Regions from separate parts of the Streptomyces sp. NBC_01498 genome, predicted to be linked through region 2. Evidence: riboswitches for the same ligand, from Rfam matches in the RefSeq annotation. Region 2 holds a riboswitch; each other region holds the start of a gene.

Region 1 (6,990 bases), 630 kb from region 2:
TGCGGCTTCTGCAATCTCTTCACGCGGATCGGCGCGCCCGACGAGCTGACGACCCGTTACCTCGACGCGCTGGACCGGCAGGCGACCGCCGTGGCCGACGCACTCCACGCGAACGGCGCGGCGGGCGGCGGGGTGCGGTTCGCGGCGGGAGCGTTCGGCGGCGGCACGCCCACCTTCCTGACGGCCGGTGAGCTGGAGCGGCTGTGCGACATCGCCGAGAAGCGGATGGGCGCCGACCTGCGGTCCGTCCCGCTCTCCGTGGAGACGTCACCGTCGACCGCGACGGCCGACCGGTTGTCGGTCCTGGCCGGGCGCGGGGCCACCCGGCTGAGCATCGGGGTGCAGAGCTTCGTCGAGGAGGAGGCGCGGGCGGCGGTGCGCCCGCAGCACCGGTCCGACGTGGAGGCCGCCCTGGGCCGGATCCGGGACGCGGGCGTCCCGGTCCTGAACATCGACCTCATCTACGGCATCGACGGGCAGACCCCGGAGTCCTGGCGGTACTCGCTCGACGCGGCGCTCGCCTGGCGCCCGGAGGAGCTGTATCTCTACCCGCTGTACGCCCGCCCGCTCACCCCGCTCGGGCGGCGCGCGCACGCCAGTGAGACGGAGTGGGACGCGCAGCGGCTCGATCTGTACCGGCGGGGCCGGGACCATCTCCTCGCGCGGGGCTACGAGCAGGTGTCGATGCGGATGTTCCGCCTGCCCGGTGCGCCGCACGAGGGGGCGGACGACTACGCGTGCCAGACGGACGGCATGATCGGCCTCGGCTGCGGGGCGCGCTCGTACACGGCGGATCTGCACTACTCCTTCGACTACGCGGTCGGGATGCGGGAGATACGCACTCTTATCGACGCGTACACGACCACGACCACGGAGGACTTCGCGCGGGCCGAGGTGGGCCGCGCCGTCGACATCGGCGAGGCGCGCCGGCGCCATCTCCTCCAGTCGCTGCTCCAGGCCGAGGGCATGGCACGGGAGGCGTACCGGGCGCGGTTCGGCACCCGTCCGGAGGAGGACTTCCCCGCCGAGCTGACGCGTTTCGCGGATCTGGGCTGGCTCGACACGGGCGCCGGTCCGGATCTGCTGCGTCTCTCGCCCGAGGGGCTCGCCCACTCGGACGCGCTGGGCCCCGCCCTGTTCTCCCCCGCCGTCCGGGCCGCGATGGCCTCGTACGAACTGAAGTGAGACCGACGTGGACCTGACGATCCTCTACCGGGGCCCGCTCGCCTCCTGCGACTACGACTGTCCCTACTGCCCGTTTGCCAAGCGCCGTGACAGCCCGGACCAGTTGCGCGCGGACCGGGCGGCGCTGGAACGCTTCACGGCGTGGGTGGCCGGGCGGACGGACGACCGGCTGTCGGTCCTGTTCACCCCGTGGGGCGAGGGGCTCACCCGCTCCTGGTACCGGCGGGCGCTGACCGAGCTGTCGCATCTGCCGCAGGTCGCCCGGGTCGCCATCCAGACGAATCTGAGCTGCCGCGTCGACTGGCTGAAGGCGGCCGACCCCGCGAAGGTGGCCCTGTGGTGCACGTATCACCCGGGCCAGACACCGTACGACCGTTTCCTCGCCAAGTGCCGTGAACTGGAAGGCGGGGGAGTCCGGTTCAGTGTGGGTGTGGTGGGTTTCCCGGACCATCTGGACCAGGCGCGCCGACTCCGCGCCGACCTCCCCGGCCAGGTGTATCTGTGGGTCAACGCGGCCGAGGGACGCGGGTACTCGGACGAGGAGGCGGCGGAGTGGACCGCGCTCGACCCGCTGTTCCCGTTCAGCCGCCACCCGCACTCGTCGGCGGGGCTGCCCTGCCGCACGGGCGAGTCGGTGATCTCGGTGGACGGCGAGGGCAGGGTCCGCCGGTGCCACTTCGTCCCGGCCGAGTTGGGCAATCTGTACGACGGTTCCTACCGTGAGGCTCTCCGGCCGCGCCCCTGCCCGCTCACGACGTGCGACTGCCACATCGGCTATGTCCATCTGGAGACACTGCCGTTGTACGACGTCTTCGCGGGCGGCGTCCTGGAACGGATACCGGCGGCGCCGCCGACCGGGCCGATGTCCCTTCCTTTCCCGGTGGTTCGGTGACGCGCGAGCGACATCGGGTCCGGAGTTATTTCCACCGGGAAAGGACGAACAGCCGTCGGCCGGCACACGGGGGTGCCGGCCGACGGCTGATTCCGGTGGATCCGATTGCGGCGGAGCCGATTCCGGTGAATCCGATTGCGGTCGGGACCGGGGAGAGAAAGGCGTCAGAGAGAAACGCCGTGCTCGCGCAGATACGCCAGCGGGTCGACGTCGGAGCCGTATCCCGGGCCGGTGCGGATCTCGAAGTGCAGGTGCGGACCGGTGGAATTGCCGGTGGAACCGGAGAGACCGATCTGGTCACCGGCGCCGACACTCTGGCCCGCCGACACGGAGATCGAGGAGAGATGGCCGTACTGCGAGTACTGGCCGTCGTCGTGCCGGATGACGACCTCGTTGCCGTACGACCCGGCCCAGCCCGCCGAGACGACGGTGCCGGGGGCGACCGCCTTGACGGTGGTGCCGGTGCCGACCGCGAAGTCGACGCCGGTGTGGTAGCCGCTGGCCCAACTGCTGCCGGACGCGCGGTACTGGGTGGTGATGGCGGCGCCGTCGACGGGGGCCGTGTAGCCGGACGCGGCGCTCGGCGCGGCGGGCTGCGCGGCCGTGGTGTCAGGGGCGGTGTCGGCGGCGGTGTCGGCCTTCGGGGCGGGCCGAGCGGGCGCGGGCTTCGCCGGGGCGGGCTTGGCGGGCGCGGCCTTCTTCTTCGCGGCGCCGTCGGCACGGCCCCCGGCCGTCGCCTTGGCCTGGGCGCCGATGGTGAGCTTGAGGCCCGGGTGGATCAGCGACGGGTTGTCGCCGACGGCCTCGCGGTTGTCCTCGTAGAGCGTGTGCCAGCCGCCCCGGACGTGGTGCGTCTGGGCGATTCTGGCGAGGTAGTCCCCCGGCTTCACCGTGTAGACGGACCCGCGCTTGGTCCCGGCCCGCTGCCCGGCGGGAGCGGCGGCCGTGTGCGCGACGGAGGCGGCGGACGCGGCGGTGACGGACGACGGGGCACCGGTCTGCTCGGCGGCGTGGGCACCCGTGGCGCCCACGAGCGGAATAGCGAGGGCCGCGCCGCCCGTTCCGGCGACGACGAATCCACGCACTATCGGGTTGTTCCTCGGACGGCGGTGCTTACCCTTTGCGGGCATGGCGAATTCCTCTCCGGCGCCTGCGAGGTGAGCTGTCGGGTTCGGACTGGAGATGCCCGGCCGCGCGTTGACGCGGCTTCACCCCGAGCCGTCCCGATTCTCCGGAACGGCGTACTACCTGGGTCCCCCGCTCCTGCCACACGTGAATGGGTGCTGGATGGATGCGGATTCCGAACGGCGGCAGGATTCGGCGGTCCGTTCGGATTGCGGTGACGTTAAGCCGGGCGGACCGGCGCGGACAACCCGTTGCTTTGCTCCGGCAATCAGTGCCGCGAATACCGGCCGCCGGAACCGGTCACCCTGCGTGGAAACGGACCGGTGAATTCCGTGCGTCGCACCGATTCCCTCGGCCTCCCCCGGCCGGGCACGGCCACACACCGTCACGGATGAGATCCTGCTCACCCACGGACGACTATTTCCCTCCATCTCCCCTTCTTCCTGGGCGTGTTACTCACAATCCGGCATTACGACCAGAAACCCTTTAGTACGACTATTCGATGGGTGCCCATGTCGTAAAGTCGGAGCGCGACAGGTCGGCGACCAGCGCCGTCCGGAGACGCGGAGGAGCTCACGTGACGCACGAGGTGCCGCAGCAGATCCCGTCGGCCGAGCCCGTTCTGGCCGGGGTACGCAACTTCCGCGACGTGGGCGGTCTGCCCACGGTCGACGGGCGGCGCGTACGGTACGGACGGCTCTTCCGCAGCGGCCACCTCGCCCATGCCACCGCCGAGGACAGAGCGTTCCTCACGTCGCTGGGGCTGCATACGATCTTCGACTTCCGCAACGCGGCCGACCAGAAGCTCGACGGCCTGGACGTCGAACTGGCCGGCGTACGCAATGTGAACATCCCGCTCACCGACCCGGCCGACGGCACGGAGTTCTGGAAGATGGTCCGCCACGGGGATCTCGACCAGCTGCGGTCCATCCTCGCGGACGGCAAAGGGGTGTCCCGGATGACCGCTTCGTACCGTTCCATCATTCTGGACCGCACCGCCGAGCACCGGCGTGTGCTGCACGCGCTGGCGGAGGAGAGCCTGCCCGCGCTGATGCACTGCGCGGCGGGCAAGGACCGGGCCGGACTCTCGGTCGCGGTGTCGCTGCTCGCCGTGGGCGTGGAGCGGGACGCGATCGAGGCCGACTATCTGAAGTCCAACGCCCCGGCCCGCCGGTATCTGGTGCGCCGCGGCGACCCGTCGCCCGAGGGAACGTCGCCGGAGGTGCTCGAACTGCTGGCGCCCCTCTTCGACGCGCGTGCCGTGTATCTCGAAACGGCGTTCACGACGATGGAGGAGACGTGGGGCAGCATCGACCGCTACCTCGCGGACGGGCTGGGGCTGACGGACGAGCGGCGCGAACGGCTGCGGGCACGCCTGGTCGACGAGGGGTAGTACGGCCCCGGGCGGGCGCCGGACAGGGCCTACCGGCCTTTGGCGCCCGCCTCGAAGAGCAGATAGAGGAAGCCGGCCAGGACATGGCCCGCGACCAGGTAGGCGAAGAGCCGGATGGCGAGACCCCGGGGGAAATTGCGCTCCTCGTCCATGACGGACGGAGCGGGCGCGGCGGACGAGTCAGACATAACGGGTGAGTCGGGCGTGGCCGACATGTCGCAGGCGGCGGACGGTGCGGGCGCCTCGGACAGCGGCGCCCGCTCCCGACCTCGCCGCTCCTGGACCTGGACCAGGTCCTGCTCCTGCTCCTGCTCCTGCTCCTGCTCCTGCTTCGGTGACGTGTCGGGCATGGTGACGGCCTCTCTCGGTCCGGTGGTGGCTGACCGCAGGTCAGCGGCGGTGGGCCCCGCCCGGCAGGCACAGCTCGGCGACGGGACTGGTCAGCAGGGTGTGTACGAACAGCAGCTCGGCGCCGCCGGGGCCGGCCGCCGCGAGCCGGTGCGGTGTGGTCGAGTCGAAGTGGGCGCTGTCACCGGGGCCGAGGACATGGACGCCGTCCCCGAGGCCCAGCCTCAGCCGGCCCTCCAGGACATGGATCCACTCCTCGCCGGGATGGACCCGGACGAGGTCGCCCTGCGCCCCGTACGGCACGGTCACCCGCAGGGGCTGCATGGCCCGGCCGGAGGCGCTGCCCGCCCGGCGGTACGTCCAGCCGTCGGCCTCCACGGGTTCCGCGCGCGCCGCGCGGATCACGGGGTCGGACTCGGGCGGCACCTCTCCGAGCAGCTCGGAGACCGTCGTACCGTAGACGCGGGCCAGACCGAGCAGCATGGGCAGCGAGGGCTGCCTGCGCCCGGTTTCCAGCCGGGAGAGATGGGCCGGGGAGAGCCCGGCTCTCGCGGCGGCGGCCTCCAGGGTGAGGCTCCGGCCGCGCCGCAGCTCACGCAGGCGCGGGGCGACGTCCGGCAGGTCCTCTGCCGCCTCGGGTTCGCGGGCGTCGGCGGGAAGGTTCATGGGTCCATTCCGCCAGGAATTTTCCTCCGAGGCAAGTTCCTTGCCTCGGAGGCAAGAAACGGGTGTCTGTCAGCGCTGGGCGAGGGCCTGCTTCATCAGCGTCCGGCCGAAGTCCCACATCAGCCCACCCCCGCGATGGGCGTCGTCCATCACCGCCGTGAACGCCGTCACGAAGCGGTCGACCTCCCGCTCCCCGACGTTCAGCGGGGGAATCAGCTTGATCACTTCCAGCCGGTCCCCGGAGACCTGGGTGAGGATGCGGTGCTTCTGGAGCAGCGGCACCACGACCATCTGCGCGAAGAGCCCCTTCCGGGCCGCCTGGAGCATCGTCCAGCGGCTCCGCAGCCCGAGCGAGGCGGGCCGCCCGAACTCGATGCCGATCATCAGCCCCCGGCCGCGCACCTCGCGCAGCAGTTCGTACCGGTCGACCAGCGCGGCCAGCCGTGACCGCAGCAGATCACCGGTCGCCCCGGCGTTGGCGACGAGCCGCTCGTCCTCGATCACCGACAGGACCGCGAGACCGGCCGCCATCGCCTGGGCGTTGGAACCGAAGCTGGCCGAGTGGACCAGGACCCGGTCCATCGAGGAGTAGACCTTCTTGAAGATCCAGTCCTTGCCGAGGGTCGCGCCGACCGGCACATAGCCGCCGGAGAGCGCCTTGGCCACACACACCAGGTCCGGCTCGACGCCTTCCTCGTGCTGGTACGCGTAGAAGTCCCCGGTCCTGCCGAGCCCGCTCTGCACCTCGTCGGCGATCAGGAGCGCCCCGTGCCGGTGCAGCAACTCCTGTGCGGCCCGCAGGAATCCGGGCGGCGTGGCGTGCACGCCCTTGCCCTGGATCGGTTCGACCACGAAGCCCGCCACATCGCCTCGGGCCAACTCCCGCTCCAGGGAGTCGAGATCACCCATCTCCAGGGCGGTGTCGGGGAGCAGCGGGGCGAAGCCGTCGCGGAACCCTGCCTCGCCGTTGACGGAGAGCGAGCCCGTGGTCAGGCCGTGAAAGGCGTGGGAGCAGTAGAGAATCCTGGGCTTCCCGGTGGCGTACCGGGCGAACTTCAGGGCCGTCTCGACGGCTTCCGTACCGCTGTTGCCGAAGAAGACCCGGTCCAGGTGCGGGCTGTGGGCGAGCAGTCGCTCGGCGAGCAGGCCCGGCAGCGGCTGGCAGTCGAAACGGGTGAGATCGGCGAGCGAGGCGTCGAGGACGTCGTGCAGGGCCTTGCGTACGACGGGGTGGTGGCGGCCGAGCCCCATCACGCCGAAGCCGGCGAGCATGTCGAGGTAGTCGTTGCCGTCGGCGTCCCAGAAGTAGGCGCCCTCGGCGCGTTCGTAGACCTTGTCGAAGCCGAGGGTGCGCAGCATGCGCGGGAGTTGGTGGTTGAGG
Region 2 (6,990 bases):
CAGCGGGCGTTCCATCCTGTTTGTCCGCCCCGATCGATCCGCGCAGTCGCCCGTCCACCCCCACCACGGACCGGCGTCCCTCACTCTGTCGACCCCACCGAAACAGAGGACCCCATGAAGTCGAAGTACCTCCGACGACGCCTCATCGCTGGCATGTCCATGACCGGACTGCTGGTCGTCGGGCTCCTGCCCGCGGCGTCCGCCGCCACCCCCGCCGACGCGCCCGAGGCGTCCGCGCCGTCCGCCGCCACCTCGGCACGCCCGTCCGCCGCGCGCGGAGCCGCCCTCCCGTACACCGAGTACGAGGCCGAAGCCGGCGACTACGACGGCACGTTGCTGGAGGCGGACCCGGAACGCACCTTCGGGCACACCAACTTCGCCAGCGAGTCGTCCGGCCGCGCGTCGGTACGGCTCGACGGCGAGGGCCAGTTCGTGGAGTTCACCTCCACCAACGCCGCGAACTCGATCGTGGTGCGCAACTCGATCCCCGACGCCCCGGGCGGCGGCGGCATCGACGCCACGATCAGCCTCTACGCCGACGGCGTCTTCGTGCAGAAACTGGACCTGTCGTCCAGGCACAGCTGGCTGTACGGCGACACGGACGACCCCGAGTCGCTGACCAACACGCCCCAGGCGGACGCCCGCAGACTGTTCGACGAGGCCAACTCGCTGCTGTCCACGACGTATCCGGCGGGCACCACGTTCAAGCTCCAGCGAGACGCCGACGACACGGCGCCCTTCTACATCGTGGACCTGATCGACCTGGAAGAGGTCGCGCCCCCGGCCGCCAAGCCGGCCGAGTGCGTCTCGATCACCGAGTACGGAGCGGTCCCCGACGACGGCGGCGACGACACCGAGGCACTCCAGGACGCGGTCACCGCCGACCAGAACGGCGACATCCCCTGTGTCTGGATCCCGCCGGGCCAGTGGCGTCAGGAACAGAAGATCCTGACCGACGACCCCGACAACCAGGGGCAGTTCAACCAGATCGGCATCAAGAACGTCTCCGTCCGGGGCGCGGGCATGTGGCACTCCCAGCTCTACACGCTGACCGAGCCGCAGAACGCGGGCGGCATCAACCACCCGCACGAGGGCAACTTCGGCTTCGACATCGACGACAACACCCAGATATCCGACCTCGCCATCTTCGGCTCCGGCCGTATCCGGGGCGGCGGGGGAGCCGAGGGCGGAGTCGGCCTCAACGGGCGCTTCGGCAAGAACACCAAGATATCCAACGTGTGGATCGAACACGCCAACGTGGGTGTCTGGGTCGGCCGCGACTACGCCAACATCCCCGCGCTCTGGGGCCCGGCCGACGGTCTTGAATTCAGCGGAATGCGTATCCGCAACACCTATGCGGACGGGATCAACTTCACCAACGGAACGCGGAATTCGACGGTGGACAACTCGTCCTTCCGCACCACCGGTGACGATTCGCTCGCCGTCTGGGCCAATCAGTACGTGAAGGACCCGGCCGTGGACGTCGCCCACGACAACGTGTTCTCCGACAACACCGTTCAGCTGCCCTGGCGGGCCAACGGAGTCGCGATCTACGGCGGTTACGGAAACACCGTGCGGAACAACCTGATCGCCGACACGGCCAATTACCCGGGCATCATGCTGGCGACCGACCACGATCCGCTGCCGTTCTCCGGCGAGACCCTGCTCACCGGGAACGCCCTGCACCGCACGGGCGGTGCCTTCTGGAACGAGGACCAGGAGTTCGGCGCCATCACCCTCTTCCCGGCGAGCCGGGACATCACCGGGGTGAAGATCAGGGACACCGAGATCCTCGACTCCACCTACGACGGCATCCAGTTCAAGAACGGCGGTGGTGCTGTGCCGGACGTCGAGATCAGCGGCGTGACCATCGCCAAGTCCAACAACGGCGCCGGAATCCTGGCGATGGGCGGCGCCCGCGGCAGCGCGACGCTGACCGGCGTGACGATCACCGACTCGGCCGAGGGAGACGTCCTGATCGAGCCGGGATCCAGCTTCGTGATCACCGGCGGGCCCGCCGCCGGGCGGAACTCCTCCTCATCCACGGCCGGTGGAAAGCGGTAATTTGTCCGCTTTGCGGATAGGGCGTTATGGGTATTCAGCGGATGACTTGTCCCTTTCTGGGTGGGAGGGGTCGCATGGTTGCGCTGAAATGCCGTGATGTCCGTCACAAGCGCGGCCGAGTGTGCGAACGGCCCGGCCGCCCACCGTCCGCGTGGGAAAGGAAAGTTGGGCGATGAACCGCCGGGCGGGAATTCCAATTTCCGCCCGGCGGACGCATGAATGGCATGACGCCGTGAATTCAGGACTTGTTTCGCCCGGATGTTCTCGCTTACGTTCTCGTCATTCCGGGCGGAACGCCGAATCCTGCCGCCGTCCGGAAACCGCATCCACCCACTTCACGTACGGCAGGAGCGGGGGACCCAGGTAAGTCGCCGATCCGGAAAACTCCGGACCGGCTCGGGGTGAAGCCGCGCCACTCGCGCGGCCGGGCAACTCCCGCCCGAACCCGACAGCTCACCTCGCAGGCGACGGAGAGGACTTCGTCATGCCCGCAGAGGGTAAGCACCGCCGCAATTCCCGCACCAGTCCGCTCGCCCGCCGGCTCGTCGCCCTCGGCACGGGCGGCGCCGCTCTCGCACTGCCCCTGATCACCGCCACGACGGCGGGCGCCACGCCCGCGCCGCAGCACATCACGGCGGCCCCGGCGGCGGTCCACGCCGCCTCGCACCGGGTGATCCACGTCGTGGTCAAGGGCGAGTCGCTGTCCAAGATCGCGCGCGACCGTTCGGTGAGCGGCGGCTGGAAGGCCCTGTACAAGACCAACCGGCCCGCCATCGGCGACAACCCGTCGCTGATCCACCCCGGCCTCAAGCTGAAGCTCTCGGGCAAGCCCGTATCCGCCCCCAAGGCCCCCAAGGCCCCGAGCGGCACGTCCTCCGCGACCGGGAACACCCCGGCGGCCACCACCGACGCCATCGAGACGGTCGCCAAGAGCTACACCAACGACCTCGACGGCTGGATCCGGGAAGCGCTGGACGTCATGGCGCAGCACGGCATACCCGGCTCGTACGACGGCATCCACCGCAACATCATCCGCGAGTCCTCCGGCAACCCCCGGGCCATCAACAACTGGGACTCCAACGCCGCCGCCGGCACCCCGTCGAAGGGCCTGCTCCAGGTCATCGACCCGACGTTCCAGGCGTACCACGTGTCCGGCACGTCGACCGACCCGTACGACCCGGTCGCCAACATCACCGCCGCGTGCAACTACGCGGCCGACCGCTACGGCTCGATCGACAACGTCAACGGCCCGTACTGACCGGCGCCCCCACACCGGCTCCCACCGGCGCCCTCGTGAGCGGCGTCCTCGTGAGCGGTGCCCCCTGACCGGCGCCGCTCGACCGACGGCACTGCCGGGCCCCCCGTGCCCGGCAGTGCCGTTCGCCGTACCCCGCCGCCCGGTTGACGCGTCGTCGGATCACCGGCCGGTCGCGCACACGGGCCGTCCACGCCCGCACTCCACCCGCCTACGCGGTGACCTGCCGCGCCCCACTCCGCTCCGTACGGCGCGCGGCGGCGGCCTCGTCCACCAGGGCACGCAGATCCCCGGCGGCCTCGGGGTGGTCCCGCAGCAGCGCGGCGAGCCGACGCGACCAGGGGCGTACGAGATCGTCGCGCACGCCCTCCATGTCGTCACCCGCCCCCTGGACCAGCTCGGCGTCGGCGCGCAACTGCGCGTCCATGACGGCCGCGCGCTGTACGTCCCGCCGCCGGAACACGTCCACGACCCGCTCCCGCGTCCCCTCCCAGGCGGGGGTGGCCATCGCGGCCACGACGGTCCCGGCCCCCGTCATGGCCGGGACGCTCATCGGATCGGACACGGACATCCCCCGTCTCTCGGTGCGTAGATCCGCATCACATTAGTGACCGAGGGAGATTTTTCCCGGTGACCATCACTCGATGGAGTGATGAACAGCCGTGACGGCTCCGCTGCCAGGTGCCTTGGTCGTTACGGCGCCCCGGCCAGTTCCGCCGCCAGTTCCGCCACCCGCGCCCGCCACGCCGCCAGCGCTTCCGCCGCGTCGAAACCGTCGCGCGGCCCGGTCTGGGTGAGGACCAGCCGGGGCCCGTGCCCGGTCCCGGCGCCCAGCTCCCAGCGGACCTCGCCCCCGGCACACCAGGCGTACGCGAGGAGTTCCGACGTCCTGACCTCCGTGACCGGCCCCGCCGGGACCGTGCCCACGGTGAAGCCCGGGGGCACCGGCCCGCCCGCCGACGGCTCGGCGCCACCGGTCAGCCGGTCCCACACCGCCCCGGCGGGCCGTACGAGCTGACGCTCCAGCCGGAGGCGCGTACCGCCCTCCGCCGTCTCCTCCACCCCTCCCCGCGTCAACTCGCCGAACCGCGCCAGATACGCCTCGTGCAGCGCGCCGCTCGTGTCCCGCGCGGCATCGACGGGCCCGCCGGCCAGCACCTGGGCCAGCGCGGTGACACACACCTGCCAGCCGGACGCGAAGCTCGCCGCGCCGAACCGGTCGCCGAAGGTGTGGACGAGCGTGAGCACCGAGCCGTTCGCCCCGTCCGGCGCGATCTCCCAGCGCAGATGGTCCTCGCCCCAGGTGAAGGCGAAGAGACGCGGTTCGTCGGCGTCGGTGACCCGCCCCGTCATCGCCGGACCGGGGCCGGGGTCGCCGGGGAAGTGGAAGCCGATCTCGCCGCCCGGCCGCAGTTCCACACTCACCTCCGACGGGAACCACCGCGCCAGCTGCGCGGGCCGGGTGATCGCGTCCCACACCCGCTGCGGCGGATGCGCCAGCCGGCGCTCCATGCGCAGCGCGGTCCGCCCGTCGTCCGCGTCGGACAGGGCGGCGGGGAATCCTTCGTCGTCGGGGCCGCTCGGGCTCCCGGGGTCCGTGGTCATGGGGAGTCGCTCTCCGTCGTGTCGAGATGCCGTTCGAGCGCGTCGAGACGGCCGGTCCACAGATGCCGGTAGTGCGCGAGCCAGGCGTCGAGTTCCGCCAGTGGTTCCGGCGCCAGCTCGTACCAGCGGCGCTGCGCGTCCTGCCGGACCCGCACCAGCCCGGCGTCCCTCAGCACCCGCAGATGCCGGGAGGTGCCGGGCTGGCTGAGTCCGAGCCGGTCGGTCAGCTCGCCGACCAGATGCGGACGTTCCAGGAGCAGATCCAGGATCTTGCGCCTGCTCGGCTCCGCGAGCACGTCAAAGGGGAGGGGCATGCCTCGAATATACCCCCAGGGTTATATAACTGCAAGATTATGAAAGGGGTGCGTCCTGTCCGGCCAGCCAGTCCAGCGCCGCCGGGCACGCGTCGAGGACCGAGACATGCCCGTCCTCGGGGCGTACCCACAGCTCGGCCCGGGGCAGACCGGCGCGCATCCACTCGGCGTGCGCGGGCGGCACGACCCGGTCGTCGCCGCCCTGTACCAGCAGTACGGGCGCCGACACCTCCGCCAGATCGAACCCCCACACGGTGGCGAACGCGACGTCGTCGTCGATCAGCCCGCCCGGCCCCTCCTGACCCGCCTTCATCGCGTCGGCGCCCAGCGACTTCCAGGTGCCCGCCAGTGCGGCGAAGTCGGCGGCGGTGAAGCTGGCGGGGTCGAACTCGTCGGCCTCCGCGTACAGTTCACGCGCCTCCCGCCCGTCGGCTGCGGCCCGCAGACCACCCGGCGCCACCATGCCCGCGTACCAGTCGAACTCCGTGGTGTACGGGGCGATGCCCGCCAGACACACCACCCCCGTCACCCGGTCCGGCAGCGCCGCGGCGCACGCCAGCGCGTGCGGACCCCCACCGGAAGCCCCCATCACCCCGAACGCCCCGACCCCGAGCGCGTCGGCGATCCGCGCCACGTCCTCGCCCGCCGCCGCCACGTTCCGCCCCGGCAGCGGACTCGACCCGCCGTAACCGGGCCGCCCGTACGTCACCAGCCGGACACCCCGCTCCTCGGCGGCGGTCAGCAGCGGCTCCAACGGCGCCCCGGTCTGCGGCGACCCGTGATGCCAGACCACGACCGGCCCGTCACCCGCCCCGCCCTCGGTGTCGTACGTCCGCAGGATGCGCCCGTCGTTCAGCTTCACGTCCTGTTCGATGACCACGCCCTCAGCGTACGGCCGCCCCGGTGGTCCGGCTCAGCGGATCCCGTCGCCCGGACCCCCGGTGCCGCCCCCGGTCACCACCCGATCCGCCGCCGCGCCCTCAGCCGGGTCTGCCGCCGGGTCCTCGGACGGGCACTCAGCCGGGCCGGACGAAGCCCGACTCGTACGCCGCGATGACCGCCTGCGTCCGGTCCCGCGCGCCGAGTTTCGCCAGGACGGAACTCACATGCGACTTGACGGTCTCCGTCCCCACCACCAGCCGGGCCGCGATCTCCGCGTTCGACAGGCCCCGCGCCATCAGCCGCAGCACGTCCGCCTCCCGCTCCGTCAGCGCGGCACGCTCCATGACGGTCCGCGCCTCGGCACTGCCGGGACCCCTCCCGTACGAAGCCGCCAACTCCCGCACCGCCGCCGGGAACAGCAGCGAATCACCCTCGGCCACCAGCCGCACCGCGTGCACGATCTCCGCCGGCCGGGCCCGCTTCAGCAGGAAACCCCCGGCGCCCGCGCGCAGCGCCCCGTACACGTACTCGTCGTTCTCGAAGGTCGTCACCACCACGATCCTCGGCGGGTCCGGGACCGTCCGCAGCACCGCCCGGGTCGCCTCGATGCCGTCCATCAGCGGCATACGCACATCCATGAGGACGACATCGGGGGCCAGTTCCCGTACCAGAGGAATCACCGCCGCCCCGTCGGCGGCCTCACCCACCACGGTGATGTCCGGCTGCGCCTCCAGCACCGCGCGCAGGCCGACCCGTACGAGCGGCTCGTCGTCGACCAGGAGAACGGTGAGCGCCATACCGTCAGCGTAGGCGTACCGATCACGGCCGTGAACAGCGCGCGATCAACGCGCGCCCGGGGCCCGGCCGGGA
Region 3 (6,990 bases), 3.0 Mb from region 2:
ACTCGGCCCGTCCGGGGCGCCGAGCCAGACGGTTTGCGTCGCGGTCGTGACGGTCATCCCGAAGGCGGTCTGGTCGGGTGCTCCCGCCGCCCGCCAGCTCAGGAGGGCTGTCTCCACCTGGTCCCACAGCCGCAACGGGCCGCTCTGGTGTACGGACCAGCCGTCCGGCTCGGACTCCGTCCACGCCTGGGACCCCGTCGCCACGTCGACAAGGACGACGTCCCCGTCCGAGGCCCGGAACTCGGCCGAAGGCGCGGCGAGTTGCGCCACGAAGTGGCCGGTCCGGTCGTCAAGGAGACCCGGATCGACACGGCTCGTGCGGACTTCACCCGGAAGCCGGTGGAACGTTGGCCGGGGCGGGCGTTCGTGGGGCCGGGCGAGCATGTACGAGACACGGTCACCCAGAGATCGGCCGGTGGTGCCGCCCGCCTCGTCGACGGTGAGCCGGGTAATGCGGTTGGGCATGGCGAGGTAAGCGCCGTGACAGCGCATCGCGCAGAGCATGTGATGGGGTAGAGAACATGTCCACCTACGACTGGCAGAAGTCCTCCTACAGCGGCAACTGCGGCAACTGCGTTTACATAGCCGCTGCCGACGACGGCTCCATCAAGCTCCACGAGAGCGACGACCCCGACGTCGTCGTGACCACCACCCCCGAGAAGCTCCGCGCCTTCATCCTCGGCGTCAAAGCGGGCGAGTTCGACCACTTCGCCCACCCGGACACCGACACTCCCGCGCCGTAACGATGCGGCCGCCTCGGCCCGCCGAGACGAGACCGCGTCAGCCCGCCGCCCCGTCCAGCAGGCGGCTGTAGCGCAGTCGCAGCGCGCGCTCCGTGCTGGCCGTCAGCGTGGCCGCCACGGTCGTGATGTTGAGCCACAGCGGCAGGCGGACGGGTGAGGTGAAGGTCCCCACGCGCTCGGCGACCGGGGGTATCGCGCTGAGCGGTTCGATGATCTGCGGGATGAGCAGAACCAGGGCGGCGACGAGCACGGTAGCCGAGAAAGAACCGATCCAGCGGCTCAGCGTGGGGTGTGCGTGGGCGAGGCGGGCGCGGTGGCCCTCGGCGGAGGCGGGGTCGGGGACGAGTTGGTGTTCGGTGCCTTCGGCGGTGACGTAGTGGCAGCGCTTGAGTCCGAAGGCGCTCATCCTCACCTCGATGGTGCCGCCCCGGACGGGGAACACGGCGGGGAGTCCGGAGTGGGCATGGTGCCTGCCGTCGAGATACAGATCGGCCTTGAACTCGCCCGTCCCGTTGTCGCCCCCACGCCTGGCATCGACGGTGTAGACCGTCCGCCGGCCGTCGCCGCCCGTCAGCCGGAGATGGAACAGCACGCGGCTGAGCGACTGCCACCAGCGGAAGCGCCTCAGCGCTCGCCCGTCCCCGGGTTTGACCCGCCGCACGGCCCGACGGTGCCGCCATTCCTTCAACATGCCGCCGCTCCTCCTTACTTGTTCGGCTCCGCCGCGCGGGCGATGCCACCCGCCGGGCGTCGGCCGGTGACCGGGAACGCCGTCACCGTGTCGTTCGCGCACGTGTTGCGGTCCCACGGACAGACACCGTGGCGCCCTGGCCGACGACGGCCGGGCCGGGCGCGAGCCGGTGAGATCCAGTGTTCGTGCGGTGCCGACGAGGGGGCGGTGACAGACGTCATCACTTCACGTGTCGGAATTCCGGACCGGCGCCCCGTCCACGGCGTACCCTCACGGCCCCGTTCCCGCTGATCGCGCTGCCGGGTCCGGATCGGCTCCGGACGCGCGGCATCCGAGGGGCGCCGGTCGACCGCCCGGGTTTACTGTCGTGGCCATGCACGACCCCGTACCCACCCCACCGCCCCCCGCTCCCGAACTCTTCACCTGGGAGTTCGCCACCGACCCCTACCCCGCCTACGCCTGGCTCCGCGAGCACGAGCCCGTGCGGCGGACGCGGTTGCCCAGTGGGGTCGAGGCGTGGCTCGTCACGCGGTACGCGGATGCCCGGCGGGCGCTCGCCGATCCGCGGTTGTCGAAGAATCCCGCGCACCACGCCGCGCAGGCGCACGCCAAGGGGAAGACCGGGATTCCGGGGGAGCGGGGCGCCGAGTTGATGACGCATCTGCTAAACATCGATCCGCCCGACCACACCCGGCTCCGCCGGCTGGTGTCGCAGGCGTTCACGCCCCGGCGGGTGGCCGAATTCGCGCCGCGTGTGCAGGAGTTGACGGACGGGCTCATCGACGCCTTCGCGGCCGGCGGAGAAGCCGACCTGATCCACGACTTCGCCTTCCCGCTCCCCATCTACGCCATCTGCGATCTGCTCGGCGTCCCGCGCGAGGACCAGGACGACTTCCGCGACTGGGCCGGGATGATGATCCGGCACGGTGGCGGGCCGAGGGGCGGGGTCGCGCGGTCCGTGAAGAAGATGCGGGCGTATCTCGCCGAGCTGATCCACCGCAAGCGGGACGACCTCGGCGACGACCTGATCTCCGGGCTGATCCGGGCGAGCGACGACGGCGAGCACCTCACCGAGAACGAGGCCGCCGCGATGGCCTTCATCCTTCTCTTCGCCGGTTTTGAGACAACTGTGAATCTGATAGGGAACGGGGTCTATGCCCTGCTCCGCAACCCCGAGCAGCGCACGCGGCTCCAGTCCTCCCTCCGCGCCGGCGAGTCGGAGCTTCTCGCGACCGGGATCGAGGAACTCCTGCGCTACGACGGCCCGGTGGAACTCGCCACCTGGCGGTACGCCACCGAACCCGTCCAACTCGGCGGGCAGAGCGTCGCGGTGGGCGATCCCGTCCTCGTCGTACTCGCCGCCGCGAACCGTGACCCGGAGCGGTTCGCCGAGCCGGACCGGCTCGATCTCGCGCGGAGTGACAACAAACACCTCGGTTACGGCCACGGCATCCACTACTGCCTCGGCGCCCCGCTCGCCCGGCTGGAGGGACAGACCGCTCTCCGAACGCTGCTGACCCGTCTGCCGGACCTGCGGCCGGCGGTCGATCCGTCCGAACTGCGCTGGCGCGGCGGGCTCATCATGCGCGGACTGCGCACGCTTCCGGTGCAGTTCACAGCGGTGAGTGACTGACCGAACGTCAGTACTGTGACTTTCACGTGATCTCCGCTGTATCGACTTGTGACAGACGTTCGAGGGGCGCTACCTTCACGACCGGCTCGGCTGTCACCTGCCGGGCCACGCTCCAGAAGTCTCACGGAAGGCAACCGCATGCGCTCCGGGAACGGTCGGCACCGTCGGCCCCGTCAGGCCCCCGCCCTCATCGTCGCGGCAGGGGTGACCGGCTCGGCGATCGCCATCCCGCTGCTCGGCGCGAGTGGCGCGAGCGCGGCGGAGGCGTCCACCTGGGACCGCGTCGCCGACTGCGAGAGCGGCGGTATGTGGAGCGCGGACCTCGGAAACGGGTACTACGGCGGGCTCCAGATAGCCCAGGAGACCTGGACCGACTTCGGCGGTACGGCGTACGCCCCCACGGCCGACCAGGCCAGTCGCAGCCAGCAGATCGCCGTCGCCGAGAGAATCCTGGCCGAGCAGGGCCCCGCCGCCTGGCCTACCTGCGCGCTGATCACCGGACTCGCCGCGGACGCCGGGACGACGCCGGACAGCGAGCCTTCCGAAGGTTCCTCCGAGGAGACCGCGCAGGCCGCGGAGGCCGAGGACACCGCGCCGGGCGAGGAGGCCGAGCTGCCCGCCGCTCCCGAGGAGGTGCCCCCGTACGGCCAGTTCGGCCGTGACTCCGCCCTCGGTACGGACGAGCCCGCCGAGGAGCCGTCCGTCCGGCCCAGCACCGAGGCCGCCACCGGTACCGGCAAGCACCGGGGCGCGCCCGCCCCCGAGGCCGACGCGAGCACCGGGCCCGGCGCGTCGGCCGGCACGGATCCGGACGCGGGCGTCGATGCCGGGGACGCGGACGAGTCTCTCGAAGCGGGTGCGTCGGGTGCGTCGGGTGCCGAGCGGGCCTCGCGGGACGAAGGTTCGGCGCGCGAAGGCGCCGCCGCCGAGGGCCAGGGTGCCGAGGGCGGCGCGTACACCGTCCGTTCCGGCGACAGCCTGTGGACCATCGCCGACGAGCAGAAGGTCGACGGCGGCTGGTCCGCGCTCTACGCCGCGAACCGTGAGGTCGTCGGCTCCGACGCCGATCTGATCCTGCCCGGCCAGAGCCTCGATCTGGCCCTGGAACAGGGGTAGTTAAGACCTTTATGTCCGCATCTGTGCAAGTGAGACAAGCATCTCTTTGCCCGCATTGATGTGATCCGCCCGCCCACGCGCCCGGCTTCCGCCCCACCTGCGTAAACGGAGTTTCTCCTGGGGCGGGATGGGCGAATCATCCCGGATGTTCCTCCTTTGAACATCCGGGATGCCTGTGATTACGGTCTGAACCGCTCGCACCGCGGGCACCGTCGACCGTCACGCCGAATCCTGCCGTCGGTCGGGGGGAACACGTCGCGTCAAGCGCCGTAGGCAGGAGCGGGGGACCCACAGGTAGGCGCCGACCGCACACGCGGCCGGCTCGGGGTGGAGCCGTGTGCGGGGAGACAGCAGGACGTCTCCCCCGATCGCACGGCCGGGCAACTCACTTGGCCCGAACCCGACAGCTCACCTCGCAGGCGTCGGTGAGGAGATCTCGCATGCTGTTTTCCAGCAAGTCCGGCAAGGCCAAGCACCGCCGTCAGTCCAAGGCCGGCCGTTACGCCACACTCGCCGGCATCACCGGCGCGGCCGTCGCCATCCCGCTGATGGCCACCACCTCCGCCTCCGCCGCGACCACCTCCGAGTGGGACACCGTCGCCCAGTGCGAGTCCGGCGGCAACTGGTCCATCAACACGGGCAACGGGTACTACGGCGGGCTCCAGTTCTCCGCCTCCACCTGGGCCGCGTACGGCGGCAACGCCTTCGCGTCCAGCGCCGACCGGGCCACGAAGTCCCAGCAGATACAGATCGCCGAGAAGGTCCTGGCCGGCCAGGGCAAGGGTGCCTGGCCGAGCTGTGGCGTGGGCCTGTCCAACGCCGCCAACGACGCCGGCTCCGACGAGGCCGCCCCGGCCGACCCGGGTCAGCAGCAGGCCGCCCCGCAGGAGCAGCCCGCCCCGCAGCGGTCCGCGCCGCGCGCCGAGCAGGAGCAGCCCGCCTCGCGCGACACGACCCGTGGTCCGATCAAGAAGGGCGACGGCGAATACAAGGTCAAGGCCGGCGACACCCTCTCCAAGATCGCCGAGACCAAGAAGGTCGAAGGCGGCTGGAAGAAGCTCTTCGAGCTGAACAAGGACATCGTCGAGAACGCCGACGAGATCTTCCCGGGTCAGCAGCTCCACCTGAGCTGATCCCTTCCCTCCCGAGCCCCGGCCGGCACGCCCCACTCCCCCCGGGGTGCGCGCCGCACCGGGGCTCGGGCCCGTCGTACGGGACGGCGGCAAGGGCCCCGAAGGCCCCGAGGTCCGGACGGCGTCCGGGTCCGAACGGCGTCCGGGTCCGGACAGCGCCGGGTCCGTACGGCGCCCCGCCGCCCGGCCCGCGCGACCGTGCCCCCGGCCCGCCCGGCCTCGACGCTGTACGACGCCGCCCAACTGCGAACCTGCCCCCCGGCCGCCGCGCAACTGCGGCACCGCCCGAGCGCCCGAGCGCGCCACCGTACGGGTCCCAGCCGCCCCGGAGGCCCCAGCCCCGAACCCCGCCCCGCCGACCGACATTTCATGGCCGAACGGTCAATCGGGACTCTTTTCGTCCCAGCGGGCGGGCATCTGCCGACCGCCGCACGGGAGCCGGTTAGGCTCATGCCGCAAGGCCACCGAGGCCCTGCACTCCACGCGTCACATCCCAGAAGGAGATGCTCGTGCCGTCCATCGACGTCGTCGTAGCCCGGGAAATCCTTGACTCCCGAGGCAACCCCACGGTCGAGGTCGAGGTCGGCCTCGACGACGGCAGCACCGGCCGTGCTGCTGTCCCCTCCGGTGCGTCCACCGGTGCGTTCGAGGCCCTCGAGCTCCGCGACGGTGACCAGAACCGCTACCAGGGCAAGGGCGTCGAGAAGGCGGTCCTCGCCGTCATCGAGCAGATCGGCCCGGAGCTGGTCGGCTACGACGCCACCGAGCAGCGCCTCATCGACCAGGCGATGTTCGACCTGGACGCCACGCCCGACAAGTCCTCGCTCGGCGCCAACGCCATCCTCGGTGTCTCGCTGGCCGTGGCGCACGCCGCCTCCGAGGCGTCGGACCTGCCGCTGTTCCGCTACCTGGGCGGCCCGAACGCGCACCTGCTGCCCGTGCCGATGATGAACATCCTCAACGGCGGGTCGCACGCCGACTCCAACGTGGACATCCAGGAGTTCATGATCGCGCCCATCGGCGCCGAGTCGTTCTCCGAGGCCCTGCGCTGGGGCGCCGAGGTCTACCACACGCTGAAGAAGGTCCTGAAGGAGAAGGGGCTCTCCACCGGCCTCGGCGACGAGGGCGGCTTCGCGCCGAACCTGGACTCCAACCGCGCCGCGCTCGACCTGATCCTCGTGGCCATCAAGGAAGCCGGTTACGCCCCCGGCAAGGACATCGCGCTCGCGCTGGACGTCGCGGCCTCCGAGTTCTACAAGGACGGCTCGTACGAGTTCGAGGGCAAGTCCCGCTCGGCCGCCGAGATGACCGACTACTACGAGGAGCTCGTCGCCGCGTACCCGCTGGTCTCCATCGAGGACCCGCTGTTCGAGGACGACTGGGCCGGCTGGAAGGCGCTCAACGACAAGCTGGGCGCCAAGGTCCAGATCGTCGGCGACGACCTGTTCGTCACCAACCCCGAGCGCCTGGCCCGTGGCATCGAGGAGGGCTCGGCCAACGCCCTGCTCGTCAAGGTCAACCAGATCGGTTCGCTGACCGAGACGCTGGACGCCGTCGAGCTGGCGCAGCGCAGCGGCTTCAAGTGCATGATGTCGCACCGCTCCGGCGAGACCGAGGACGTCACGATCGCCGACCTGGCCGTCGCCACCAACTGCGGTCAGATCAAGACCGGCG
Region 4 (6,990 bases), 5.2 Mb from region 2:
CCATCTTACGACCTGTACGTCCTGTACATTTTTTACGGACGGACGACCGGGACACGTCCGGCATCCGCGTCCGAGGAGAGGTACGCCATGAACCGCCCCGCCGCCCGCCACGTCCTGCCGGAGTTCACCGAGCGGACCAGCACCGGAACCCGCTCCCTCGACCCGTACTCCAAGCTCTTCGAGGGGCGGATCATCTTCCTCGGCACCCCGCTGGACGACACGGCGGCCAACGATGTGGTCGTCCAGCTGCTGAATCTCGAATACACCGCCCCGGACCAGGACATCGCGCTCTACATCAACTCCCCCGGCGGCCCGCTGAGCGCCATGACGGCCGTCTACGACACGATGCGGGTCGTCGGCTGCGACGTGTCGACCACCTGCCTCGGACAGGCCGCGTCGACCGCCGCCGTGCTGCTCGCCGCCGGCGCCCCGGGCAAGCGGATGGCGCTCCCCGGCGCGCGCGTGGTCCTCCAGCAGCCGGGAATCGAGGAGCCCGTACGCGGCCAGCCGTCCGACCTCGCCCTCCACGCGGAGGAGTTGCTGCGGCTGCGCGCCCTGATGGCGGGGGCCCTGGTACGGCACACCGGGCAGAGCGCCGAGCGGATCGACGCCGACATCGACCGGGACACGGTCTTCGACGCGGCGGGCGCCGTCGCGTACGGGCTGGTGGACGAGGTCACGCGGGACCGCAGGGCCTCCCTCGGCCTCAACACCCCCGGGTGAACGGCCGATGCCGACACCGGAACCGCCGCCGCTGCCCGCCCTGACCCGCGCCGAGGGCGATGTCGTCGACACCTACCTCCGGGTCGTGGACCTGGTCGGCCGGATCAACCCCGCGCGCACGGACGACACGTACGGCGCGCTGCGCGCCGCCCAGGCGCTGGTGGCGGGCGCCGCCGCCCTGCGTGACGCGCTGGCGCTGATGCACGCGCGGGGCGAGACGGAGCTGCACACGGCGACCCTGGACCGTACGCTCCGGGCACTCGACGGGGAGCGCAGGGCCCGGCGCGTCACCATGCCGCCCGGAACGGTGACTTGACGCGAACCTGCTGAGGACACGCGCCGGGCGGGCCCCTCCGCGCGGCGCGCGGCTGCCCGTTCGGCGTACCGACCCGCCCGGCGCGATCCGGACGGCGACTTGCGGCCCGGAATCCGCCGTCCGGCGGCAACCCCCCACGACACCGCAGGTACGGCGTGCGACCGGCCCTCTCCCGCGTTCACCGGATCGGGCGCATCTACACAAATAGGTCAAGCGTGACGAGAATCACATATCGTCGTTTCAACTCGGAAATGTGCTGAGGCCGCGTCAAGATCCGTCTGACGACAAGCCCCCGCCACCTCGGCGGGGCGGTCCGGGTGGACGCCGAGTCCTGCCGCCGCTCCGGATGCCTGGTCGACACGAGTGGATCGGCAGGAGTGGAGGACCCGGGCAGTTCGGGGCGGTCCGACCATGGACGGCTCCTCGGGGTGAAGTCGCAGCCGCGACCGGACATCTTCGCCTGTCCGAACCCGACAGGTCATCCTTCACAGGCGGCTGACGAAGGGTTGCGCATGTCCGCGCAGACACATGTCCCGTCGCTGCTCTCCCGGGCCGGTACCGCCTCGGTCCTCCTCGCCGCCGTCGGCGGCGCGATGCTGGCGCCCGCCGCCGTGCCCGAGGCCCACGCCCTGCCCGCCGCCTCCAAGGCGCTGAACGTGGCCGCTTCCAAGAAGGGCTCCCCGTACAAGTACGGGGCGACCGGCCCGCACCGGTTCGACTGTTCGGGCCTGACGCAGTTCTCGTACAAGAAGGCCGGCAAGAAGCTGCCGCGCACGGCGCAGCAGCAGTACAACAAGACCCGCCGGGTCTCCGCCTCCGGCCGCAAAAAGGGTGACCTGGTGTTCTTCCACTACAGAGGCAGCGTCTACCACGTGGGGATCTACGCCGGGAAGGGCAGGATCTGGCATTCCCCGAAGACCGGTCAGGTGGTGCGGCTGGAGCGCATCTGGTCCAAGGGCGTGCGGTACGGCCGGGTCCGGTGACGACCGCCGCCGCCACCCGGCCACCGCCGCCGTCCGCCCGCGGCGGCGCCCCGTCGCCGCCGGGTCCGCTCAGTCCCGGGTCCGGGGCGACGGCCAGGGCAGGGTGACCCAGACCGTCTTGCCGCCGTCCTCGGTGGGTGTGATGACCAGTCCGCCGCCGTACTCGGCGGTCAGCGACCGGACGATGACCATGCCGCGGCCGTGGTCCTGCCGGCCGTCGGCCGGGAGCCGGCGCGGCCACCGGGGGTGGCTGTCGGTGACGCCGAGGCGCAGCCACTCGTCGCGCTCCAGCCGGAGGTCGACCGTGAAGACCGGCGACCTGCCGAAGGTGTGCTGCACGGCGTTGGTCGCGAGTTCCGAGAGGATGAGGCGAACCGTTTCGGCGGTGTCGGAGCCGTCCGGCAGCCCCCACTCGGCGAGCACACGCGCGACATGTCCGCGCGCCTGGCGTACCGAAACCGGATCGCTCGGCAGGGTGACGGATGCTTCCTGATGGTCTGCCATGGCGACGCTGCCCCTTCCCACCGGGACGCAGACCGGCCTATGGCTGATGCCCGCGGGTACGTCCCCGGATTGCGCTGCGCGCCACACTGCCATCAACGGCGGCCCCGGGAGGGGTGATCCGCCGGGATTTGACCCCCTCTGTCGCTCTAAGCGGTGAACTCTGCGACGAGAGACCGGATGTGAACACGCTCAAGTTCCGGGTGTCCGCGGCCGAGAGGGGAGGCGCCCGCGTGGTGGCGTGCGCCGGGCGGTCAGCGGGCGTGCGCCCGTGCGTCGGCGGGGGCGGTCGCGACGATCGTGGCCAGCGCCTCCCCGATCTGCGCGTCCGTCAGGTCGGCGCGGGCGGTGAGCCTGATGCGGGAGATCCCGTCGGGCACCGACGGCGGCCGGAAGCAGCCCACCACCAGCCCGGCCGCCCGGCAGTCGGCGGCCCAGCGCACCGCCGCGCCGGGTGAGGGGGCCCGTACGGAGACGACGGCGGCGTCCGGGCGTACGGCGGTCAGCCCCGCCGCGGTCAGCCCCCGGTGCAGCGCGTGCGCGACGGCGCGGGCCCGCACCGCCAGCGACGGGTCCTCGCGCAGCAGCCGCAGACTCGCCAGCGCGGCGCCGGCCGAGGCGGGCGCGAGTCCGGTGTCGAAGATGAACGACCGTGCCGTGTTGACCAGTTGGTCGATCACCCGCGCCGGGCCGAGCACCGCGCCGCCCTGACTGCCCAGCGCCTTGGAGAGCGTGAGGGTGGCCACGGTGCCCGGATCGCCCGCGAGGCCCGCCGCGTGCACGGCGCCGCGCCCGCCCTCGCCGAGCACGCCGAGTCCGTGCGCGTCGTCCACGAGCAGCGCGGCGCCCCGGGTACGGCACACCTCGGCGAGCCGGGCGAGCGGCGCCGCGTCGCCGTCCACCGAGAACACCGAGTCGCTGACGGCCAGGGCCCGGACGCCCGGGTGCGCTTCGAGGGTCTTGTCCACGGCCGGGGGGTCCGCGTGCGGGACGACCACGGTCTCGGCGCGGGAGAGCCGGCAACCGTCCACGATGGAGGCGTGGTTGGCGGCGTCCGACACGACGAGCGAGCCGCGCGCGGTCAGTGCGGTGAGGGCGGCGAGGTTCGCGGCGTATCCGGACGACAGGACGAGCGCCGCCTCGAAACCGCAGAAGTCGGCCAGTTCACGCTCCAGTTCGGTGTGGAGCGCGGTCGTTCCGGTGACGAGCCGGGAGCCGGTGGCGCCCGCGCCCCAGCGGTGTGCCGCGTCGGCCGCCGCGCGTGTCGTCACCGGGTGGTGGGTGAGGCCGAGGTAGTCGTTGCTCGCCAGGTCCAGGAGGGCGGAACCGGCGGCGCGGGGCCGCAGGGTGCGGACGAGTCCGGACCGCTCGCGCCTTTGCGCCTCGTCGTCGATCCAGCCGAACGGGTCCGGTGGCGTGGACGACGCGGACGGGTCGCCGGGCGCGGAGCGCTCGGGCGGCGCGGGCCGCTCGCCCGGCACGGACGCCTCGCGCTGCGCCGACGGCTCGGAAGAGGGCACGGCTCGGGTCCTTCCGCTCGGGTCCTGGTGTCGACGGCCCACCGACCCTAACCGCACGTCGGCGCGGTCCGGGTGTGGTCATCCACACACCGGGACGGGGGCGTCTTGTGGGATTCATTCTTGGCCCGGGACCGCGCCGTAGGACAGGATCGGCGCCATGGACCTGCTGAACACACTGGTGGACAAGGGCCTTCGGCGCGAGGCGCCGTCGCGCGAGGAGGCGCTCGCCGTACTGGCGACGTCCGACGACGAGCTGCTCGACGTGGTGGCCGCGGCCGGAAAGGTGCGCCGCCAGTGGTTCGGGCGGCGGGTCAAGCTGAACTACCTGGTCAACCTGAAGTCCGGGCTCTGCCCCGAGGACTGCTCCTACTGCTCGCAGCGGCTGGGGTCCAAGGCCGAGATCCTCAAGTACACCTGGCTCAAGCCCGACGAGGCGACGAAGGCGGCGGCGGCCGGGGTGGCGGGCGGCGCGAAGCGGGTCTGTCTGGTGGCGAGCGGCCGGGGCCCGACGGACCGGGACATCGACCGGGTCTCGCGGACGATCGGCGCGATCAAGGAACAGGACCCGGAGGTCGAGGTCTGCGCCTGTCTGGGGCTGCTCTCGGACGGTCAGGCGGAGCGGCTGAAGGAGGCCGGCGCCGACGCGTACAACCACAACCTCAACACCTCCGAGGCCACCTACGGCGACATCACCACCACCCACACCTACGCGGACCGGGTGGAGACCGTCCGGCACGCGCGGGGCGCGGGCCTGTCGGCCTGTTCGGGGCTGATCGCGGGCATGGGCGAGAGCGACGCCGACCTGGTGGACGTGGTGTTCGCGCTGCGGGAGCTGGACCCGGACTCGGTGCCGGTCAACTTCCTGATCCCGTTCGAGGGCACGCCGCTGGCCGGGGAGTGGAACCTGACGCCGCAGCGGGCGCTGCGCATCCTGGCGATGGTGCGGTTCGTCTGCCCCGACGTGGAGGTGCGGCTCGCGGGCGGGCGCGAGGTGCATCTGCGGTCGATGCAGCCGCTGGCGCTGCACCTGGTCAACTCGATCTTCCTCGGCGACTACCTCACCAGTGAGGGCCAGGAGGGCAAGGCGGACCTGGAGATGATCGCGGACGCCGGTTTCGAGGTAGAGGGCGCGGGCACGCGGACGCTGCCCGCGCACCGGAGCGACGGATGCGCGAGCGCGTGCGGCCCGGCGGAGGCCGACGAGGAGCAGCCGGCCGACCGGGCGGAGAGCGGCGGGGCCCGTACGGATCTGGTGACCGTACGGCGCCGGGGAGCCGGGACGGATCTGGCGCCCAATGCCTGACACCCGGGCGGCGGACCCGTCCGGCCTGTCCGGGCGGGCCGCCCTCGCGCCGGAGGAACTGCTGGCGCTCGACCGGGCCCATGTCTGGCATCCGTACGGCCCGATGCCCGGCCGCACCGACCCGCTGGTCGTGGAGTCCGCCTCGGGCGTACGGCTCCGGCTCGCCGAACCGGCGCACGGGCAGCGCGAGTTGGTCGACGGCATGGCGTCCTGGTGGTCCGCGGTGCACGGCTACAACCACCCCGTCCTCAACGAGGCGGCGCACGCCCAGCTCGCCCGGATGAGCCATGTGATGTTCGGCGGGCTCACCCATGAGCCCGCCGTGCGGCTCGCGGCCCGGCTCGTGGAGATCACCCCGGAACCGCTGCGGCACGTCTTCCTCGCCGACTCCGGTTCGGTGGCGGTGGAGGTCGCGGTCAAGATGTGCCTCCAGTACTGGCGTTCGCTCGGCCGCCCGGCCAAACGGCGGCTGCTGACCTGGCGCGGCGGCTACCACGGGGACACCTGGCAGCCCATGTCGGTGTGCGACCCCGAGGGCGGGATGCACGGGCTCTGGTCGGGGCTGCTGCCGCGCCAGCTCTTCGCCGACGCGCCGCCCGACGGCTTCGAGCCGTACAGCGAGACGTACGCGGACCAGCTGCGCGGTCTCGTCGCGCGCCACGCGGACGAACTGGCCGCGGTGATCGTGGAGCCGGTCGTGCAGGGCGCGGGCGGCATGCGCTTCCACTCCCCCGCGTATGTGCGGGTACTGCGCGAGGCGTGCGACGAGTACGGCGTGCTGCTGATCCTCGACGAGATCGCCACCGGCTTCGGACGTACGGGCGAGCTGTTCGCGGCGGAGCACGCCGGGATCTCCCCCGATGTGATGTGCGTGGGCAAGGCGCTGACCGGTGGTTATCTCACGATGGGCGCGACGCTGTGCACCTCGGAGGTGGCCGACGGCATCTCACGCGGCGAGGTTCCGGTCCTCGCCCACGGACCCACCTTCATGGGCAATCCGCTGGCCTCGGCCGTGGCGTGCGCCTCGATCGACCTGCTGCTCGGCCAGGACTGGCGGGGCGAGGTGCAACGGATCGGGGCGGGGCTGCGCGACGGACTCGCGGAGACCACGTCGCTGCCCGGGGTGAAGGACGTGCGGGTCCTCGGCGCGATCGGGGTCGTGCAACTCGACCGTGAGGTGGACATGGCGGCGGCGACCCGGGCGGCGGTGCGGGAGGGCGTGTGGCTGCGGCCGTTCCGCGACCTCGTCTACACGATGCCGCCCTATGTGACGGACGACGCCGACGTCGCGCGGATCTGCCGCGCGGTGACGGCGGCGGCGCGGGAGGGCTGAGATGCCGGTGGTGATCGTCTCCGGGACGGGGACGGAGATCGGCAAGACCGTCGTCACGGCGGCCGTGGCGGCACTGGCGCTGGCCGGAGGCCGTACGGTCGCGGTGCTGAAGCCCGCGCAGACCGGTGTCGGCCCCGGTGAGCCCGGTGACACGGCCGAGGTGACGCGCCTGGCGGGCGCGGTCACGGCCGTCGAACTGGCCCGGTTCCCGGAGCCGTTGGCGCCCGCGACAGCCGCCGCGCGGGCCGCTCTGCCGCCCGTACGGCCCGAGGAGATCGCCGAGGCGGCCGGGAAACTGGCCACCGAGCACG

Evidence for each region. A riboswitch is a leader RNA that binds a small molecule or an ion and turns the genes downstream of it on or off. The one in region 2 is predicted to bind cyclic di-AMP.
Region 1: linked by a shared signal. The riboswitch ahead of OG875_RS03000 (LysM peptidoglycan-binding domain-containing M23 family metallopeptidase) and the one ahead of OG875_RS05900 (LysM peptidoglycan-binding domain-containing protein) in region 2 are both predicted to bind cyclic di-AMP.
Region 3: linked by a shared signal. The riboswitch ahead of OG875_RS19065 (transglycosylase family protein) and the one ahead of OG875_RS05900 (LysM peptidoglycan-binding domain-containing protein) in region 2 are both predicted to bind cyclic di-AMP.
Region 4: linked by a shared signal. The riboswitch ahead of OG875_RS28085 (C40 family peptidase) and the one ahead of OG875_RS05900 (LysM peptidoglycan-binding domain-containing protein) in region 2 are both predicted to bind cyclic di-AMP.

What each region holds. Positions count from the first base shown of each region.
Region 1 is NZ_CP109598.1:790,966-797,955, forward strand. Features, by position in the region: gene OG875_RS02990 (STM4012 family radical SAM protein) at 1-1,185, shown strand, start outside; gene OG875_RS02995 (STM4011 family radical SAM protein) at 1,193-2,077, shown strand; gene OG875_RS03000 (LysM peptidoglycan-binding domain-containing M23 family metallopeptidase) at 2,242-3,207, opposite strand; cyclic di-AMP (ydaO/yuaA leader) riboswitch at 3,210-3,370, opposite strand; gene OG875_RS03005 (tyrosine-protein phosphatase) at 3,792-4,595, shown strand; gene OG875_RS03010 (DUF6126 family protein) at 4,625-4,783, opposite strand; gene OG875_RS03015 (helix-turn-helix domain-containing protein) at 4,986-5,609, opposite strand; gene OG875_RS03020 (aspartate aminotransferase family protein) at 5,679-6,990, opposite strand, start outside.
Region 2 is NZ_CP109598.1:1,419,111-1,426,100, reverse strand. Features, by position in the region: gene OG875_RS05905 (right-handed parallel beta-helix repeat-containing protein) at 115-2,064, shown strand; cyclic di-AMP (ydaO/yuaA leader) riboswitch at 2,382-2,544, shown strand; gene OG875_RS05900 (LysM peptidoglycan-binding domain-containing protein) at 2,549-3,322, shown strand; gene OG875_RS05895 (hypothetical protein) at 3,531-3,857, opposite strand; gene OG875_RS05890 (SRPBCC family protein) at 4,013-4,924, opposite strand; gene OG875_RS05885 (ArsR/SmtB family transcription factor) at 4,921-5,238, opposite strand; gene OG875_RS05880 (alpha/beta fold hydrolase) at 5,276-6,118, opposite strand; gene OG875_RS05875 (response regulator transcription factor) at 6,255-6,917, opposite strand.
Region 3 is NZ_CP109598.1:4,437,868-4,444,857, forward strand. Features, by position in the region: gene OG875_RS19040 (hypothetical protein) at 1-465, opposite strand, end outside; gene OG875_RS19045 (DUF397 domain-containing protein) at 522-743, shown strand; gene OG875_RS19050 (hypothetical protein) at 781-1,434, opposite strand; gene OG875_RS19055 (cytochrome P450 family protein) at 1,808-3,067, shown strand; gene OG875_RS19060 (transglycosylase family protein) at 3,206-4,183, shown strand; cyclic di-AMP (ydaO/yuaA leader) riboswitch at 4,439-4,620, shown strand; gene OG875_RS19065 (transglycosylase family protein) at 4,624-5,316, shown strand; gene eno (phosphopyruvate hydratase) at 5,826-6,990, shown strand, end outside.
Region 4 is NZ_CP109598.1:6,574,570-6,581,559, reverse strand. Features, by position in the region: gene OG875_RS28095 (ATP-dependent Clp protease proteolytic subunit) at 88-723, shown strand; gene OG875_RS28090 (hypothetical protein) at 731-1,039, shown strand; cyclic di-AMP (ydaO/yuaA leader) riboswitch at 1,377-1,548, shown strand; gene OG875_RS28085 (C40 family peptidase) at 1,552-2,022, shown strand; gene OG875_RS28080 (ATP-binding protein) at 2,092-2,526, opposite strand; gene OG875_RS28075 (8-amino-7-oxononanoate synthase) at 2,778-3,917, opposite strand; gene bioB (biotin synthase BioB) at 4,201-5,346, shown strand; gene OG875_RS28065 (adenosylmethionine--8-amino-7-oxononanoate transaminase) at 5,339-6,679, shown strand; gene bioD (dethiobiotin synthase) at 6,681-6,990, shown strand, end outside.